One region of the Arthrobacter sp. AOP29-A2-19 genome, then DNA from elsewhere that is predicted to be linked to it. Evidence: riboswitches for the same ligand, from Rfam matches in the RefSeq annotation. Region 1 holds a riboswitch; each other region holds the start of a gene.

The links. A riboswitch is a leader RNA that binds a small molecule or an ion and turns the genes downstream of it on or off. The one in region 1 is predicted to bind S-adenosylmethionine.
Region 2: it holds a riboswitch for S-adenosylmethionine, as region 1 does, so the genes downstream of both, AC3ZJJ_RS11550 (hypothetical protein) here and AC3ZJJ_RS17355 (OsmC family protein) in region 1, are expected to answer to the same signal.
Region 3: it holds a riboswitch for S-adenosylmethionine, as region 1 does, so the genes downstream of both, acs (acetate--CoA ligase) here and AC3ZJJ_RS17355 (OsmC family protein) in region 1, are expected to answer to the same signal.

The regions. Positions count from the first base shown of each region.
Region 1 is NZ_CM176894.1:3,747,054-3,753,096, reverse strand. Features, by position in the region: gene AC3ZJJ_RS17380 (multidrug effflux MFS transporter) at 1-62, shown strand, start outside; gene AC3ZJJ_RS17375 (maleylpyruvate isomerase family mycothiol-dependent enzyme) at 85-708, opposite strand; gene AC3ZJJ_RS17370 (MDR family MFS transporter) at 792-2,480, opposite strand; gene AC3ZJJ_RS17365 (TetR/AcrR family transcriptional regulator) at 2,477-3,103, opposite strand; gene AC3ZJJ_RS17360 (VOC family protein) at 3,179-3,595, opposite strand; SAM riboswitch class IV at 3,790-3,904, shown strand; gene AC3ZJJ_RS17355 (OsmC family protein) at 4,208-4,480, shown strand; gene AC3ZJJ_RS17350 (hypothetical protein) at 4,659-4,925, shown strand; gene AC3ZJJ_RS17345 (FHA domain-containing protein) at 4,930-5,823, shown strand; gene AC3ZJJ_RS17340 (aldo/keto reductase) at 5,855-6,043, opposite strand, start outside.
Region 2 is NZ_CM176894.1:2,498,515-2,504,557, forward strand. Features, by position in the region: gene speB (agmatinase) at 1-893, opposite strand, end outside; gene AC3ZJJ_RS11535 (hypothetical protein) at 1,061-1,591, shown strand; gene AC3ZJJ_RS11540 (cupin domain-containing protein) at 1,612-2,187, opposite strand; gene AC3ZJJ_RS11545 (sodium:solute symporter family protein) at 2,380-3,861, shown strand; SAM riboswitch class IV at 3,949-4,059, shown strand; gene AC3ZJJ_RS11550 (hypothetical protein) at 4,072-4,383, shown strand; gene AC3ZJJ_RS11555 (VIT1/CCC1 transporter family protein) at 4,620-5,750, shown strand; gene AC3ZJJ_RS11560 (SRPBCC family protein) at 5,747-6,043, opposite strand, start outside.
Region 3 is NZ_CM176894.1:3,192,048-3,198,090, reverse strand. Features, by position in the region: gene AC3ZJJ_RS14710 (ArsR/SmtB family transcription factor) at 1-769, opposite strand, end outside; gene AC3ZJJ_RS14705 (hypothetical protein) at 979-1,200, shown strand; gene acs (acetate--CoA ligase) at 1,209-3,230, opposite strand; SAM riboswitch class I at 3,236-3,337, opposite strand; gene AC3ZJJ_RS14695 (ABC transporter permease) at 3,421-4,275, opposite strand; gene AC3ZJJ_RS14690 (aliphatic sulfonate ABC transporter substrate-binding protein) at 4,272-5,312, opposite strand; gene AC3ZJJ_RS14685 (ABC transporter ATP-binding protein) at 5,389-6,043, opposite strand, start outside.

The sequences.
Region 1 (6,043 bases):
CCGCCCTGGCCTACACAAGCGACCGCTTCCATACGCGTCCTGGGCGGGCGGCCGCCCCGTAGGCGGGGGCGCCGTCAGGTCCCGTCAGCCGGGAGGCCCGAACGCCGCGGCGCCCGGTCCGCTGAGTTCACCCTGGCGGACGGGGCGCCCGGACAGCGCCAGAAGCAGCACGATCGCCGCGCCCCGAACTTCCGGGCCGGCGCCGACGTCGAGGCCCGCGTCGGTGGCGACCAGCCGCAGGCCCCGCGCCCTCTCCTTTCCGCCGCCCTGGCCCACCGGGGTCTTCGCCTGGAAGCGCAGGGCGGTGGCCACGTGGGCTGCGGGATAGGTTCCGCTCATTCCGAGGGGACGGCGGATGTCCTCGCCATGGACAAACGCTTCGACCAAACGCGTCGCCAGCGGAGCCGGGGCGCTGGTCGTCCGGCCGCTCGCCGCACGAAACCCAGCGAGCGTGCGGCGCGGGTCGTCCGCCCGTTCGCGCGTGACGCCGGCGGCGTTGCACCGGTCGAAGTCGAATCCCGCCGCGGCGAAGTGCCGGACGAATCCCAGCCGCGTGGTCTTGGCGTCGTCGACGAGGTGCGCCAGGACGTCGTGGACGCTCCATCCGGGGCACAGCGACGGCGTCTCCCACAGTCCCGGCGGCAAGGCTTCGAGGTCCCGCGCCAGCGCCTCGCGCTCGGCGTGAACCACCGTCCAAATCCCGCTCATCAGACCCCCTAGTCGCCGCCCCGACCAGCGTCGCGGGCGCGCCCCTGCCTGTCAAGGAAACCGGCCGCGCGCCCCGACCATCGCTACCGGGCGTTGTCGCCCGACTGACGGTGGCGGGCGGGCCGGGACCCGCCGTTGGCCGCCGACCGCGCGCCGGCGGAGTCGGTGGCCGTGTCGGTGGCGGCAGACGCGCCGGCCATGGGGGCCAGCTGCCCCTCGGCGAGCGATTCGGCGGGGATGTCACGCTCGATCTTCGTGGCGAGCGGCTTCTCGATCACAAAAAGCAGCACAACGGTGGCGACGAGCGTCAGCGGAACCATCCAGAGGAACAGCGGGACAAGCGCCTCGTTGTAGGACTCGACGATCAGCGTGCGGAGCGGCGCCGGCAGGCCGGACACCATCTGTGGGGTGAGCGGGTTGGTGCCCACGTCCGATCCGGCGCCGGCGGGCATGCGCTCGACGATGAGGTCCTTGAGCCGCGTGGCAAACAGCGAGCCGACGACGGCGGAGCCGAGTGTCGCGCCGACCTGGCGGAAGTAGTTCTGGCCGGCGGTGGCCGTCCCGACGAACCGAAGGGGGAAGGAGTTCTGCGCCACGAGCGTGAGCATCTGCATGGAGGCGCCCAAGCCAACGCCCATCACGGCGAGGTAGACGCAGATCAGGTAGACGGGCGCGTCCGCGTGGATGGTGGAGAGCAGGAAGAGGCCGAGCGCGACCACCACGGTGCCCGCGATCATCACCTTCTTGTACCTGCCCGTCTTCGAGACCTGGCGTCCGATGAGGACTGAGGTCACCAGCAGGCCGCCCATCATCGGGATCATGAGGAGGCCCGCCTCCGTGGCGCCGTACCCCGTAACCATCTGCAGGTACGTGGGCATGTAGCCGATCGCGCCGAACATGGCGACGCCGGTCACCAGTGCCGCGACGGTGGTGAGGTTGAAGTTCCGGTCCCTGAAGAGCATCAGCGGCATCACGGGTTCCGAGACCTTGGACTCGACCACCACAAAGACGACGGCGGCGACGATCGCCACTACCAGCAGGCCGAGGATTTCCGGGGAGTTCCAGGCGTAGGTCGCCCCTCCCCAGGTCCCGACGAGGACGATCGCCGTGGTGGCGACGGCCATCAACATCATGCCGGCGTAGTCGATCTTGGGACGGACGGCGGCGCGCTTCCTGGGGACCCGCAGTAGGAAGATCGTGGCCAGGACGGCGACGATGGCCAGGGGGACGTTGAGCCAGAAGGTCCAGCGCCAGCCGGGGCCCTCGGTGAGGCCGCCGCCGATGAGCGGCCCGGCGACCGACGAGAACGCGAAGACGCCACCCATGATGCCCATGTACTTCCCGCGGTCGCGGGCCGGGACGACGTCGGCGATGGTCGCCTGGGAGAGGATCATCAGCCCGCCGCCGCCGAGGCCCTGGATGACCCGCGCGACGATGAGGGTGTTCATCGCGTCGGCCAGTGCGCCGATGACGGAACCGACCATGAACACAACGATGGCGAAGACCAGCAGCGGCTTGCGCCCGAAGAGGTCGCCCAGCTTGCCGTACACCGGCATCATAACGGTGGACGCGAGGATAAAGGCGGTGATGACCCAAGCCATGTGCTCGACGCCATTGAGCTCGCCGACGATGGTCGGCAGGGCCGCGGAAAGCATGGTCTGGTTCAGCGAGGCGAGCAGCATGGTGACCATCAGTGCCCCGAAGAGCAGCACCAGGCCGTTCTTCTCCTGCTGCCCGGCGACCTCGCGGGTTTCGATCTCTGTGGTTTTCATAGGGTGGTTTTGACGACCTCTCGGAAAGTCTGGATGGCCGATTCGATGTTGTCGCCGAGCTCGTCGACGGTCGAACCGGGATTCTGCGAAAAAGCGAAACGGGTGATGGTGCCGGCCAACATCAGCAGTGCCCGCGGTGAGCCGTCGCGGTCCGGCAGCTGCGCGATGGGCGCGACGGAGTCGGCGTCGCCCAGCCGTTCGCTCAGGACCGTGTCAACGAGCTGCTCGACCGCCGTGATGTGCTGCAGGATGCGCGAGCGGAGTTCGGGGTGTGCGCGGATCAGCTGTCGGCGCCGCTCGATCGAGACGTCCGCAACCGCGGAGACGCGCAGGGTCTCGGCGAGCAGGCGCACGGTGCGGGTCAGGAGATCGTCGCCGCTCTCGCGGAACGCGCGCAGCAGGTCCTCGGGGATCGTGGGTGCGCGAACTCCGATGATCGCGTCCTCCTTCGACGGGAAGTAGTTGAAGAAGGTCCGCTTGGACACCCCCGCCCGGGCCGAAATGGCGTCGACGGTCACCGCGGCCAGCCCGGCTTCCAACGTCAGGCCGGCCGCGGCCTCGTGCACCGCGCTCCAGGTTTCCATGCGGTTTCGCTCGCGCAGGCTCAAGGAAATTTCTTGCATGAGTACATTTTATGCACTAGCGCAATAATTGCACAAGTGCAGACTTTGAAGCCCGTCCGGGTCGGGCCCGACCCCCTAGCCCGCGTTTCCGGCGATGTTGACCATCCAGCCGATCCCGAACTTGTCCGTGCACATGCCGAAGCTGTCTCCCCACGGCGCCGCCTCCAGCGGCTGGAGGACGGCGCCGCCCGCGGCCAGCTTGTCCCAATATCCCCGCAACTCCGCCTCGTCGCTGCCGCTGAGCGACACCGAGAAGCCCTGCGGCTCCGAGTACTCCATGGAGTTGGGCGTGTCGGAACCCATCAGGGTCAGTCCGTTGGCGCCGGCGACCTGGCCGTGCATGATCTTGTCCTTCTCCGCCGGGTCTTCGCTGGCCTGGAAGTCCCCAAAGGTGTTCAGGGTCAGTTCGCCGCCAAAGACGTCGTGGTAGAACTCGAGCGCCTGCCGCGCGTTGTCCTTGAAGCCGAGGTAGGGGTTGAGTTGGGTCGCCATGGTTGCCGTGCTCCTTGGTGCTCGCTGGTCCGGACTCCGGGCCTCCGCGTGCCCCCTCCGGCTGACGGATCCCATTCTGCTCCCGAAGACCCGCTGAGGCGAGGGCGGGCGCCGTCGTGCCGAAAGCGGCAGTGTTGCGTCACGTGAAGCGGACCCTTGAGCGAACCCGGCCACGCAGGGAAGACTCGCCGAAGAATCAAGAGTTCCAACCCAAGGCCCTGGCCGGTTGGACGGCAACCCTCCTGCTGTAGCGGGGTGCCCCAGGTGAGGATTCGACGCCGGCCCGCCCGGGCGGCGTAAGTATGGCGACGTGCTTGGCATGCGCCACCACACGAAGGAACGACCATGACCAACACACCCGTGCAGGAACTCTCCACCGTCCGGGCCGCCCGCCTCGACGACGCCGGCGCCTTCTGATCCGGCAAGATCGCCGAGGGGGCGGAAAACGCCCGCCTGACGTACACGGCGCAGGGGTCGGGGGAGGGCGCGGTTGCCACGCGCGTCAGCACCGGCGGCCACGAATTCGTCGTCGACGAGCCGGCCGGCCTCGCCGGAGACAACGCTGCCGCCAGCCCGGTCGAGTATGCGCTGGGCGCCCTGGCCTCCTGCCAGGTGGTCGTGTACCGCCTGTACGCCCACCAGCTGGGCATCAGGGTCGACGACATCACGATCTACGCGGCGGGCGACCTCGACGTCCAGGGGCTCTTCGGCGCCGATTCTTCCGTGAGGCCGGGCTTCGCGGCCGTCCGCCTGCACGTCCGGATCACCGGCCCGGAGACGCAGGAGCGCTACGAGGAGCTTCGCCGGACGGTCGACGAGCGCTGCCCCGTCCTGGACCTCTTCGCCAATGCCACCCCGGTGGACATCGAGGTCACCGCCAACTAGCCCCGCCACGGGCCAGGGGTCGCGCGCCCGACGACCGGCGCGTGACCCCTATCACTGTTGCGGCATTTTAACTAGTGTTGGACCACGGCCACGGCCGGGGTAGTCGGCACACCGCCGGTCCTCGGTCACGAAGGCGGCCGCCGACCTCGGCCGCCACCGTGCGGCCCCTGAACAGGAGATCACCGTGAGCCAAGAAGCGACCCCCACACACACCACGGACACCCCCCAAATCAGCGACTGGTCCGATCTCGGCCAGCAACTCTGGTCCTACCTGACCGGGCGCGGCGCGGCGGTCAACTACACGCTCGTCGACATGACGGTCGAGGTCCCCCGGGACATCGGACCGGACGCCCCGCGGGCCACGTGGAAGTTCGACGGCACCCTGCGCGTCACCACCAGCGACAACGAGGCCTCGGGTTCCGATCCCCTGCGCGGACAGCGATGACGCCGTGCGCCTGGACATAGACATCGCGTTCTCGGTCAGCGACCCCGGCGGTTCGGACGGCGCGGAGAGCACGATCAACGGAACCATCACGGCGGCGGGCACGGAGGTCGTCGTCAGGGCAGACAACGCCGACCTCTTCCGCGTCGGGCCCCGCGCGGGCATGGATGCGATCCGGGAATTCGCCAAGTCCCTCAACGAGCACGGCGTCAGCGTGTCGCTGGCATCCCCCGAGGGCACCATCGTGAGCTTTGGCGCGGTCAAGGCCTCGGCGGCGCAGCGCCTGGTGACCCGTTCCGCCCACATCAAGCCTGGCCAGGTCAGCGCGTGGGCATCATTGTTGCGGGGCGGGAAAGGAAATGCCGCGCCCAGCCTGGTGCCTCCCGGTACACCGTTTCCGCTCTCCCCGACGTTCCAGCGCCGCTACCGCATGCGCCCGACCACAACGCACTACACACGCGGTGGCGGGAGGCCCCGCCTGCTGTTCGTGCGGGACAGCGAGACGTGGGACGGCCGACCCGCGGCCGTCTTCGACCTCACGGGAGAAACCACCGTCATCGGGGCCGGGCCGGAGGCGGACCTCGCGCTCCCCGGCCTGCTGCCCGCCCACGCGACCGTTACGCACACCGACGACGACGAGTACGTTCTCACCGCCCAGGGCCCGGTCGGCGGCAGCGCCAACCTGAGCGCCGAGGCCTCCTACACGCTCCGGACGGGCGCGCGGATGTCCATCGGGGACTGGCGTCTGGTCTACGTGCGCGAGGAATACGCGGACCATGGCCGACCCTACGGCGGGCGCCAGGGCGGCGAGCTGGCCTACCAGCGACCGCAATTCGATTCTCGGAAGGGAGCCATCGAGCGCGACGCGACGTACGGCCTGGGAGACCCGAGGAAGCACTAACCGCGGCCGCGGGCGGCCCCTGTCGAGTCCATCAGGGCAGGGGCCGCCCGCGCGCCGCGACCCACAACGAATACCATTCGTCGCCCGTCATCGTCTGCGCCACGCGCTCGGCCCCGGCGCAGGCCGCGATGCGCTCGGGGTTGGACGTGCCGACGACGGGGCGGATTCCCGCGGGGTGGCGCATCAGCCAGCCGAGGACCACCGACTCCCGCGAGACGCC
Region 2 (6,043 bases), 1.2 Mb from region 1:
TGGTCGTAGGCGGGCGCAACCTCGACGACGTCGGCGCCGACGAGGTTCATCCCGCGCATCCCGCGCAGGATCTCGAGCAGTTCCCGGCTCGTGATGCCGCCGGCCTCCGGGGTTCCGGTGCCGGGCGCGTGCGCCGGGTCCAGGACGTCGATGTCGACCGAGATGTACAGGGGGCGGTTGCCGATGCGGTCGCGGAGCTTGGCAACCACCTCCACGACGCCCTGGTGGTAGACGTCGGCGCTCGTGACGATGCCGAAGCCGAAGCGACGGTCGTCGTCAAGGTCCTTCTTGCCGTAGAGGGGCCCGCGCGTGCCGACGTGGGAGATGGCCTCCGTGTCCAGGATGCCCTCCTCGACCGCGCGCCGGAAGGGAGTGCCGTGCGTGTACTCCGCACCGAAGTACGTGTCCCAGGTGTCCAGGTGCGCGTCGAAGTGCAGCATGGCCACGGGCTCCCCCGCGCGCTCCGCGGCCGCGCGCAGCAGGGGAAGGGCGATCGTGTGGTCCCCCCCGATGGTCAGCAGGGAGGCGCCGTCCGCCGTGAGGTCCAGCGCGTTGTGCTGGATGGTCTCGATCGCCTCGTTGATGTTGAACGGGTTAACCGCCATGTCCCCGGCGTCGGCAACCTGCACGTTCTCGAAGGGGCTGACGTCCAGGGCCGGGTTGTAGGGCCGCAGCAGGCGGGAGGACTCCCGCACGTGGTTGGCTCCGAAGCGCGCCCCGGGGCGGTAGGAGACACCGGCGTCGAAGGGGACGCCGACCACCTTGATGTCGGCCGCGCCCACCTGGTCCAGCCGCGGCAGGCGGGCGTAGGTCGCCGCGCCGGCGAAGCGGGGGATCCGGGCGGAGTCGATCGGCCCGATGTTCCCGTTGGCCTCGATGCGGATCTCTTCCATGGTTCTCCTCGCGTGGCGCTGACGGCGCCGAATCGGTGTGCGGGGCGGCGGCCGGTCCTGCCGGGCACCGCCCACCCATGTTGCCAAATGGGCAACATTCGTTTTCTTCAATGCTATTTGCGTCGTACGTCACGGTCAAGGTCCGAGCATCGCATAGGTTGGATACCGTGAGCTACGAGGCCAGCGAGACCACCACCGAGTACTCCGCACGCCGCATTTCCGTCTCCACCCCGGCGTCCCTGCGCGATCTGCGGCGAAGCCTGGAGAACCTGGTTCCGGCGCTGGACCTCGACGGCCTGCCGGACCCGGCCGCGGAGGCCGCCGGCTGGGACGCCCTCCGCCGCGGCGCCGAGGCCGCGGCCCTCTACGGGCTCTGCCGCGTCGCCACCAACGACCCCGGCCGGCTGATGCGGCTCGCGGGCAGCGGAACCGACAGCGTCAGCTACCTGCTCGGCAGCCTCACCATCCAGGCGCAGCTGTTTCGGTACGATCCGGCCACCATGGTCCACTTTCCGCTGCGGCTGGAGATGCACGCAGGGAGACGGGGCGGCACGGTGCTGACGTTCGAGCAGCCAGGAGTCCAGCTGGCGGGCTTCGGAATCAACAAGGTCACGCAGGCCGGCTTCGAGCTCGACCGCCTGCTGGGCGACCTGCTGGAGGCAATGGACCTCCCGCGGCCGGCGGCGCTGCGGCGCTGACGCCCGACTAGGGCCGGATCCTAGCGGGACGCGGCGGGGACGAGCGTCCAGATGACGACCGTCTCCTCGTCCGTGGGATTGACCCACGAGTGGGGCTCGCGCCCAGGGAAGGTCACGGAGTCCCCGGCCTCGAGTTCGAAGCGCTCGTTCGAGAAGACGATGACGAACCGGCCGGAGACGACGTGCAGCACCTCCGCCTCGCAGTCCACCGAGTAGAGCTCGGCCTCGCCCTTCCCGCGAGGCTCGACCACCGCGCGGATCACCTGGAGGCGCCGCTCGGAGCGCGCGGTCAGCAGCCGCTCCACAATCCCTTGCCCGCCGAGCGAGATGCGCGGGGCGTCGGCCAGCCGGACAACGTGCGTCTCCGGCTGGGCGAAGAGCTCCCCCACGGAGACGGACAGCACCTGGCACAGCGTCACGAGCGAAGCGACGGACGGCGACGTCAGGTCGCGTTCGACCCGTGAAAGGAAGCCCTTGGTCAGGCCGGTGGACGCGGCCACCTGCTCGATCGTCAGGCGCTGCGCGTGACGGGCGGCGCGGATGCGCGAACCGATGGCCACGGGCTCGTTGCTGGGTTCGACGGGCAGGGCCTTCATCGTCGGCGTCTCCGGGGCTCAAAGGGGCAAATAGATTGTGATCCAGCTTAGGTCAATTGACGGGTAACCCCGATCACATCTAACCTAGCGGGCAACATCTGTTTACCAAGATGAAATCCCCTCTCCCCGTTCCCGAAGGGCACAACCGTGGAATTCGTCAACGCAGCAATCGTCATCGCCTATCTGGCCGCCATGCTCCTCTTCGGCTGGTGGGGCAAGTCCCGGACCAAGAACTCCTCCGACTACCTCGTGGCGGGTCGCCGCCTGGGACCCTTCCTCTACACCGGAACCATGGCCGCCGTCGTGCTCGGCGGGGCGTCCACGGTCGGCGGCGTCGGCCTGGGCTACCGGTGGGGCATCTCCGGCGCGTGGCTGGTCATCGCGATCGGCGTCGGCGTCCTGCTCCTGAGCCTGCTGTTCGCGCCGACGCTCCAGCGGCTGAAGATCTACACCGTCTCGCAGATGCTGACCCTGCGCTACGGGAGCAAGAACGCCACCAACACCTCTGCGATCGTGATGCTCGCGTACACGCTGATGCTCTGCGCCACCTCCACCGGCGCCTACGCCACGATTTTCGTGGTGCTGTTCGGCTGGGAACGTTGGCTCGCCATCGCCATCGGCGGCGCGATCGTGCTGGTCTATTCCACGATCGGCGGCATGTGGTCCATCACCCTGGCCGACCAGGTGCAGTTCGTGATCAAGACCGTCGGCGTCTTCCTGCTGATGCTGCCGTTCGCGCTCAACGCGGCCGGGGGCTTCGGCGGCATCCGCGACCGAGTCGAGGCGTCCTTCTTCCAGTGGGACGGCATCGGCGCGCAGACGATCGTCACCTACTTCGTCGTGTACACGCTCGGACTGCTGATCGGCCAGGACATCTGGCAGCGCGTCTTCACGGCCAAGACCCCTACGGTGGCCCGGTGGGGCGGCGCAACGGCCGGAATCTACTGCGTCCTCTACGGCATCGCCGGCGCGGTGATCGGCATGGCCGCCCGCGTGGCGCTGCCGGAGATCGACGTCGCGAACCTCGGCAAGGACGTGGTCTACGCGGAGGTCGCCATGAACCTGCTGCCCGTCGCGGTCGGCGGACTGGTCCTCGCGGCCGCGGTCGCCGCGATGATGTCCACGGCCTCCGGCGCGTTGATCGCCGCCGCCACAGTCGCGCGCACCGACGTCACGCCGTTCGTCGCCGGCTGGTTCGGCAAGACCATCGACGTGAACTCGGGCCGGAACCCGGAGCACGACGTGCAGGCGAACCGCTACTGGGTGCTGGGCCTCGGCGTCGTCTCCATCGTCCTGGCCATCATCGTCAAGGACGTCGTGGCGGCGCTGACCATCGCCTACGACATTCTGGTCGGCGGCCTGCTCGTCGCGATCCTGGGCGGATTGGTCTGGAGGCGCGGCAACGGGATCGGCGCCGCCCTGTCCATGGCCGCCGGAACCGTCGTGACCCTGACAACGATGATCGTGTTGGAGATCAATGCCGAGGAGCAGTACGGCGGCATCTACGCGAACGAGCCGATCTACCTCGGCCTGGCCGCGTCGATCGTCGTCTACGTGGCGGCCAGCCTGTTGACCCCGGCCACCCGGGAGGAGGTCGCCCACGCCTGGCGGGAACGCGTCGCCGGCCGCGTGGACGTCGAGGGTGTGCAATTCGAGGAGCACCGCGCCCGGTAGCGCGCCGCCCAACGCACACGGCCCCTCCGGCCAACCCGCGTAACCCCGCTCCGGCCACCGGCCGGCGCGGGGTTACGATTTCTGCAGCTTCACGAGATGCGGCGCCAAGCTCCGACTGGCCGCGCACCAACCCCGGGTTCACGGGTGGTTCGGATGAGGAAGCGGCCGCCGCGGCGGGGCCCGCGGCAAGAGTCCACCGGAAGGCCGCCCGTGACCGCCAGCAAGCCACGCCAGAAAGACGACGACGGTGACGTTGGTGTCGGCGTCGTGCCGATCCTCGACTCCACCCTGGGCACCGTCTCCCTCCGCGTGGACGGACGGTGGCACCACTACCTGGCCGAAGGACCCCGGGCGCTCACCGACGCCCTGGCCAACGCCGTCGGCCGGCCGCGCTTTGATCCGCGCAGCGGAACACTCACCGTCCGGACCGCCGCCACGGGGAGCCGCACGGTTCGGCGACCGCCTTGGCCCTCCTGGACCTGCCCGTCCGCGCCCGACGGCCCGCCCCGGGTATACTCGTAGGCTGAAGGGGAGTAGTTCCAGGCCCGCCCCGGCCCGGCAACGGGCACGACGGCGGCAGCGGACTTGTCGACATACTGGTCACCGCGCGTGACCCGGCAGTCCACCCGGACCAGGCGTCCGGGCGAGCGAGACCTTCGGCCCGCCGGCGGCGGTCCGAGGTTTGCCGTACCCCAAACATTCCTTGGCCGTTGCCTCCCGAGTACCAATCGGGACACGAACCGAACCCAAGGACCCTGATGACCCCGGACCAATCCAGCCCGGTCGAGACCGCCGCCGTCTCCCGCACCCCCACCCACCGCGACGTCCGCCGTTGGCGCAAGTACCTGGCCGACGAGCGCGCCGAGGGCGCCGTCTACCGCGAACTGGCGGCAAACCGCGAGGGCGAGGAACGCCAGATCCTCCTGGGCCTCGCCGAAGCCGAGCGGCGCCACGAACTGCACTGGCGAACCATGCTCGGCGAGCGCGCGGACCGCAAGGTCCGCCCGTCCATTCGGCGGATCCTGCTCCGTTTCCTGGCCCGCCACTTCGGCTCGGTTTTTGTGCTGGCGCTGGCCCAGCGGGCCGAGGGAAACTCCCCCTATGCCGTGGACCAGGACGCGACCCGCCAGATGGCCGCCGACGAGCTGGTGCACGAGGAGGTGGTCCGCGGCCTGGCGACGCGCGGGCGCAACCGGCTCTCCGGGAACTTCCGGGCGGCGGTGTTCGGCGCCAACGACGGACTCGTCTCAAACCTCGCGCTGGTGATGGGCATCGGCGCCACGGGAGTCTCCAACGCGCTGGTGCTGTTCTCCGGCGTCGCCGGCCTGCTGGCGGGGGCCCTGTCCATGGCGGCGGGCGAATACGTCTCCGTGCGCTCCCAGCGCGAGCTGCTCTTCGCCTCGCAGCCCACGCAGGTCACGCTCTCCGCGGCACCCGACCTGGACCTCGACGCCAACGAGCTGGTCCTGGTCTACAAGGCCCGCGGCATGAGCGACGAGGACGCCGAGCACCGCGCCGCGGAGCGGATGGGCTATTTCAGCTGCGACTGCAACCCGTCGCTGTCGCTGCACCCCGAGCGCGAGGCGGACACCGCGGCGGACCACGAAACCGTGGGATCGGCCCTGGGCGCGGCCAGCGCCAGCTTCTGCTTCTTCGCCTCCGGCGCGCTGATCCCCATCCTGCCGTACATCCTTGGACTGACCGGCGGGACCGCCGTGCTGGTCGCCGTCGTTCTGGTGGGACTGGCGCTGCTGCTGACGGGCGGCGTGGTGGGCCTGCTCTCCGGGGCCTCCCCCGCCAAACGCGGACTGCGCCAGCTGGCGATCGGCCTCGGCGCGGCCGCCGTGACCTACGCGCTCGGGCTGCTCTTCGGGACCAGCATCGCCTAACGGCCCTCGAAGTGGCCGGCCAGGCGCTCGAGCGTGCGCTCCATGTTGCCCGGGGTGTTTCTGGTGAAGCCCATCACGCGCAGGACCCACTTGTGTTTGAGCCGGCTGGCGTCCCATGTCTCGCGGACCAGTGTGCCGCCGTCGGCCGGCTCCAGCTCGTAGCGCCAGCGGTGGCCGCTGAAGTGGCGCCAGGCGATCCGCCGGCCGTCCTCGAACTCAACCACCGTGTTGCTGATGCGGTACGGCACCCCCAGTCGCATGTCCATGCCGAACTCGGCGCCCGGACCCAGCCG
Region 3 (6,043 bases), 560 kb from region 1:
CCGGACTGGCGGCGGCCTCGCGCGTCGATTCCCACAGTCGGCCCACGCCCCGCGGGGCGTAGGTGATGGTGGGAACGAACGGCCGGGCGTTCAGCACCCTGGTGTTGGGCCAGATGAACGCGTTCGGGATCAGGATCAGGCCCTGCCCGGGCTCCGGCGGGACCACCTGGTCGCAACCGCGGACGATCTCCAGCCCGGTCGGCGTCGGCAGGACGCTCGGATGCAGCGAACGGAACACCTCCACAATCCCGTTGCGGGCAATCTCGGCGAGGCGGCTGTCTATGTCCGCCAGCAGCACGGCGCGCAGGCGCGGCCACCAGGGTTCGACGGCGGTGCCCCAGTACCAGCGCAGTGCCTCGACGATGCGGGCGATGCCGCCCTCGATGTCCGCGGACAGCTCGTCGAGCGTCTCCCTGACGGGGCCCTCCGGGCGCTGTTGCTCGAGATAGACCAGGTCGCTGCGCCACACCTCGGCCGGCACGGCGGCCACCGCGGCGAGCATCTCCTCGAACGAATCCTGATGCCTCGGTGTTGGGGTCAATCCGTCGGCCATAAAGCCCGTCGGGCGGACCACCGTGGTCAGCAGTCGCAGGTGGGCCGCCTTGCGCGGATCGGTCGAGGCGGCGATGCCGCGCTTGGCGGATTCGATCCACGGGCGGTGGATCGGGGTGCCGACCTGAAGGGTGCGCAGGCTGGTCACGGTCTCCCACATCGGCGAGGCCTCGAAGCGAATCTTCGTGAGGTCCTCGCTGGTGAGCGTGATGTGCATGGAATCAGGGTAGGCCGCCACACGGGGATGCGCGAGGATTCGGCCAGACCCGAATCGTTGCGTTCGACGGGCAATCATCCCCGGCTCGCGCGGCCCCTCGACCCGGCGAAAATCGGCGCGATTCCGTCGACGGATCGGCGCGGTTTATTCCCGGATTCGGCCCACACCAAATCGTGGTGGGCCGGCGCCGCCGGGGCCACTCTGGATGCATGACAACCCACACCAGCACCCCAGCATTCACCCATTCCATTAACCAAAGCATCGGCCGTTCCGCCGCCGGCGTGGCCGCCGCGCTCCGGGCCTTCGGGCAGCCGCTGGTCCGCCGGATCCGCAACTCGTGGCGCGAAGGCGTCGCCATGGACGCGGAGTTCGACCGGCGCCGCGAGGAGGCCCGGCAGATGTTCTACGCGCAGTCCGGGGGGCGGGGCTAGCGCCCCGGCTACCGGGCGTCGCAGATCTCCTTGATCCGGGCGATGCACGGCTCGTTCTGCAGGCTCGTGGTGTCGCCGAGCGCGCTGCCCTCGAAGAGCTGCGTCAGCAGGCGGCGCATGATCTTGCCCGAGCGCGTCTTGGGCACGTCCGGCACGAACACCACGTCCCGCGGCTTGGCGATCGGCCCGATCTGCGTGGAGACGTGGGACCGGAGGGCGGCGACCATCGCCGCCCTCACGTCCTCGGGCGCGTCCGCCAGGGTGCCCCCGATGAGGGAGGCGTCATGCGGGACCACAAAGGCCGTCGCGGCGTGGCCGGTCTTGGCGTCGTACGTGGGGCAGACCCCCGCCTCGACGACGGCGGCGTGAGAGACCAGCGCGGACTCGATCTCGATGGTGGACAGCCGGTGGCCCGAGATGTTGATGACGTCGTCGGTGCGGCCCAGGATCCAGGTGTCGCCGTCGTCGTCGAACCGGGCGCCGTCCCCGGCCAGGAACCAGCCTTGCGCGGCGTACTTCTGCCAATACGACGTGAAGTAGCGCTCCGGGTTGCCCCACACCGTGCGGGCCATAGACGGCCCCGTTTTGGTGACCACGATGTTGCCCTGCGTGTTCGCCGGAACCCGGGCCCCGGCGTCGTCCACGATGTCCGTGGCCAACCCGGGGAGGGCGCGCGTCGCGCAACCCGGCTTGAACGCCGGGTCCCCCTGGCGCGGCGACAGCACGGTGGCGCCGGTCTCCGACTGCCACCAGGTGTCCACCATGGGCAGGCCAGCGCCGGGGTCCCCCGGCACCAGGGAGTCTCGGCCCACCTGCGCGCGCAGCCATCGCCAGGCCTCCGGGTTGACGGCCTCCCCGACCGTCCCGGCAAGGCGGATGGAGGAGAGGTCGTAGCCGGCGGGAACGCCTTCCGGGAACCAGCCCATCAGCGACCGCACCAGCGTGGGCGCCGTGTAGTAGCTGGTGACGCCGTACCGCTGGATGATCTCGAAGTGCCGGGCGGGGTGCGGGGCGTTGGGCACACCCTCGTAGATGACCTGGGTGACTCCGTTGGAGAGCGGCCCGTAGATCTCGTACGTGTGTGCGGTGACCCAGGCGAGGTCGGCCGTGCACCAGTGGACGTCGTTCCCGCGCTCCGCGGGGTCCGGGTGGGAGAACAGGAACTCGTGGCTCCACGACGCCTGCGTGAGGTACCCGCCCGTCGTGTGGACGAGGCCCTTCGGCTGCCCTGTGGTCCCGGAGGTGTACATGATGAACAGCGGGGTCTCGGCGTCGAATGACTCGGCCACGTGCTTGGTGGACTGCGTGTCGACGACGTCGTGCCACCACACGTCGCGCCCCTGGACCCAGTCGACATCCGTGTGGCCGGTGCGGTTGATGACCAACACGTGCTCGATCGCGTTGTCCCCGGACGCCGCCTCGTCGGCCTGCGCCTTCACGGGCACCGCGGTGCCGCGGCGGAACTGACCGTCCGTGGTGACCAGTAGCTTCGCGCGGGTGTCCTCGACGCGGAACTTCAGCGCCTCCGCGGAGAAGCCGCCGAAGACCAGCGAATGGATGGCGCCGATGCGCGCGCACGCCAGCGTGATCACGACGGTCTCCACCAGCACCGGCAGGTAGACGACGACGCGGTCGCCCTTGCCGACACCAAGCTCGGTCAGCGCGTTGGCCGCCTGCGAGACCAGGGCCGTGAGTTCGCGGTACGTGACGGTGCGCGTGTCTCCCGGCTCCCCCTCGAAGTGCAGCGCAACCTTGTCCCCGCGGCCGGCCGCCACGTGGCGGTCGGCGCAGTTGACGGCGGCGTTGAGCTTGCCGCCGTCGAACCAGCGCAGCTCGGGGCCGCGCCGGGCGGCGACGTCCACCGGGGTCGAGGAGTGGGTGGTGTGCCAAGGCGCGGCCCACTCGAGGCGGCCCGCGGCGACCTCCCAGAAGGCCAGGCGCTCGGCCTCGCTCCAGTCGTGCTCGGCGGCCTCGTCCGCTGTGCGGGAGGCGGCGTGGGCGGGGTGTGCGGCGTCGTTCAGGACGGTCATCATCAGCTCCATCGGTCCTGGCGGTAGCACCGTCCGCGGCAGCGTTGGCTGCCCGGTGGTTGCTGCGGCGTCGTCGAGCCAGATCTCTCGGCCGCTCGGGATGGTTTCACTACAACTAAAGGCCCCGGGGCGCACCGGCCGCAAACCGGGCGCGCGCAAAACGCAACATTCGCCCCCGGGCCGTGCGGGGCTAGGCCCAGCGGCGCACGGCCCAGCGCTCGACGATCCCCAGCAACGCGTCCGTGGTCTTGCCGATCACCGCGAGCAGGATGATCGCCAGCAGCAGGCGGTCGGTGCGGCCGTTGTTTTGCGAGTCGGTCAGCAAGAACCCCAGCCCCATGGAGGACGCGATCAGTTCGGCGGCGACCAGGAACAGCCACGCCTGGGCCAACGCCAGCCGGAGTCCGGAGAAGATCGCCGGCACCACGGCGGGCAGCTGGACGGTGGTCAACAGCCGCAGTCCGTTCACGCCGAAGGCCCGCGCGGCCTCCACCAGGTTCTTGTCCACGTGCCGTAGCGCCAGATAGACCGTGGTGAAGATCGGGAAGAACGCGCCGATGACGATCAGCGTCACCTTGGAGTCCTCGCCGATCTTCATCCACAGGATCAGCAGCGGGACCCACGCGAGGGAAGGAACGGCGCGAAACGCGCCGATGGTGGGCCCGAGCAGGGAGTCCGCCCACTTGGACAGGCCCACGAGCGAGCCGAGCGCAAGCCCGAGGACGGCGCCGACGGCGAAGCCCAACAGCACGCGCTGCAGTGAGATCCCGATGTGCCGGGTCAGTTCGCCGCGCTCGAAGAGCTCCGCGCCGGCGGCCAGGACCGAACCCGGCGGGGGAAGCGCCACCGCCGACACCCAGCCGAGAGTGCTGGCCGTCTGCCACAGCGCCAGCAGCGCGAGCGGCACAACGGCCCCGATCGCCACCCGGCGCGCGGTGGCCGCGCGGGGCCGCCGTCCGGCCGGCACCGACCGGGCCGGGCCCGGGGCGCCGCCGCGGGCGATCGCCTCCTCGGCGACCGTGCTGGTGTTGGGGCCGACCGTCACGCGGCGTCCTTGATGGTGGAGGCGTCGGCCTTCTTCGCGAACGTGTCGTCGACGATGCTGGCCACGGCCTCGTCGATCTTGCCCTGGTCCGTGACGTCTCCGGTCTCGACGAAGATCGGGCCGACGGTCGCCAGGACCTTCGTCTGTGCCGCGCCCGGCACGCCGTCGACGTCGAGGTTGGAGCGTTCGAGGATCACCTTGTCGGCGACCTCCTGGTCCAGGGACGCGACGCCGGCGAGGATCGTGGCGGTCTCCTCCGGGTTTTCCGCCGCCCAGGCGCGGGCCTTCTCATACGCGTCGACGACCGTCTGCGCCAGGTCGGGGGACTCCGCGATGAAGCTCTCCGTGGCGTTGAGGAAGCCGTAGGTGTTGAAGGCCAGGTTCCGGTAGAGCAGCGTGGCGCCGGCCTGCTCGGCGCCGGCCATGATCGGGTCCAGTCCGCTCCAGGCGTCCACGGATCCGTTTTCGAGGGCGGCGCGGCCGTCGGCGTGCTGGAGGTTTTGGACCGTGACGTCGTTGATGGACAGCCCGGCCTCCTCCAGTGACTGCACCAGGAAGAAGTATGGATCCGTGCCCTTGGTGGCGGCGACCTGCTTGCCCTTCAGGTCTGCGACGGACTTGATCGAAGAACCCTTGGGCACCACTAGCGCCGCCCACTCCGGCCGCGAGTAGAGGCTGATGACCTTGATCGGCGAACCGTTGGAGCGGGCCAGCAGCGCGGCCGAACCGGCGGTTGAACCCACCTGGATGGCGTCCGCCCGGAGCGCCTCGTTGGCCTTGTTGGACCCGGCCGACTGGACCCAGTTCACGGTGACGCCCCGGTCCTTGAGGGTCGCCTCGAGCCAGCCCTTCTCCTTGATGACCAGGCTGAGCGGGTTGTAGGTCGCGAAGTCGATGTTCAGGGTCTCGGCGGCTCCCCCCGCCTCGGAGCCGGAGCCCTCGCCGGCGCAGGCGGTCAGGAGGGCGGCGGCGGCGCCGGCCGCGCCGAGGCCCAGGAAGCGGCGGCGGGAGACGGGGGACAGGGTGGTGCGGATCATGGTGTGTCCAATCTGGTGGGGCCGCCGGGGGCGCGCGTCGGCGTCGGCGGGATGTTCGGGGACGAGGCGTGGGGCTCTAGCGGCGGTGGGAGTCGACGCCGAGGCTCTCCAGCAGTGAGGAGCGCAGGCGGGCCAGTTCGGCGGAGGCGCGGTCCCGGGGGCGCTCGCCGGGGACCTCGAGGACCTGCGTGATGCCCGCCCCCTGGATTCCGGGAACGCTGCCTAGGACGACGACCCGGTCCGCGAGCTGGAGCGCCTCGTCGACGTCGTGCGTCACCAACAGCACGGTGGAGGGGTGGGCGTGGTGGATGTCCAGCAGCAGGTCCTGCATCTTGAGCCTGGTCAGCGCGTCCAGGGCGCCGAACGGCTCGTCCAGCAGCAGGACGCCCGGCCGCCGGGCCAGGGCGCGGGCCAGCGACGCCCGCTGCGCCATGCCGCCGGAGATTTCGCGCGGCCGGTGGTCGGAGTAGTGCGAGAGCTCGACGAGGTCCAGCAGTTCCGCGACGCGTTCCGCGGCCTCCGCCTTGGGCGTCCCGCGGGGCAGGCCGAGGGCGACGTTCCGCCGGACCGATTGCCACGGGAGCAGCCGGGGCTCCTGGAAGGCGACGGCGGAACGGTCGTCGAGTCCGTCGACGGCACGTCCGCCGATGGAGACCTCGCCGCTGGTGGGCCGGTCGAGGCCGGCCACTGCCCGGAGCAACGTCGACTTGCCGCAACCGCTGGGGCCCAGA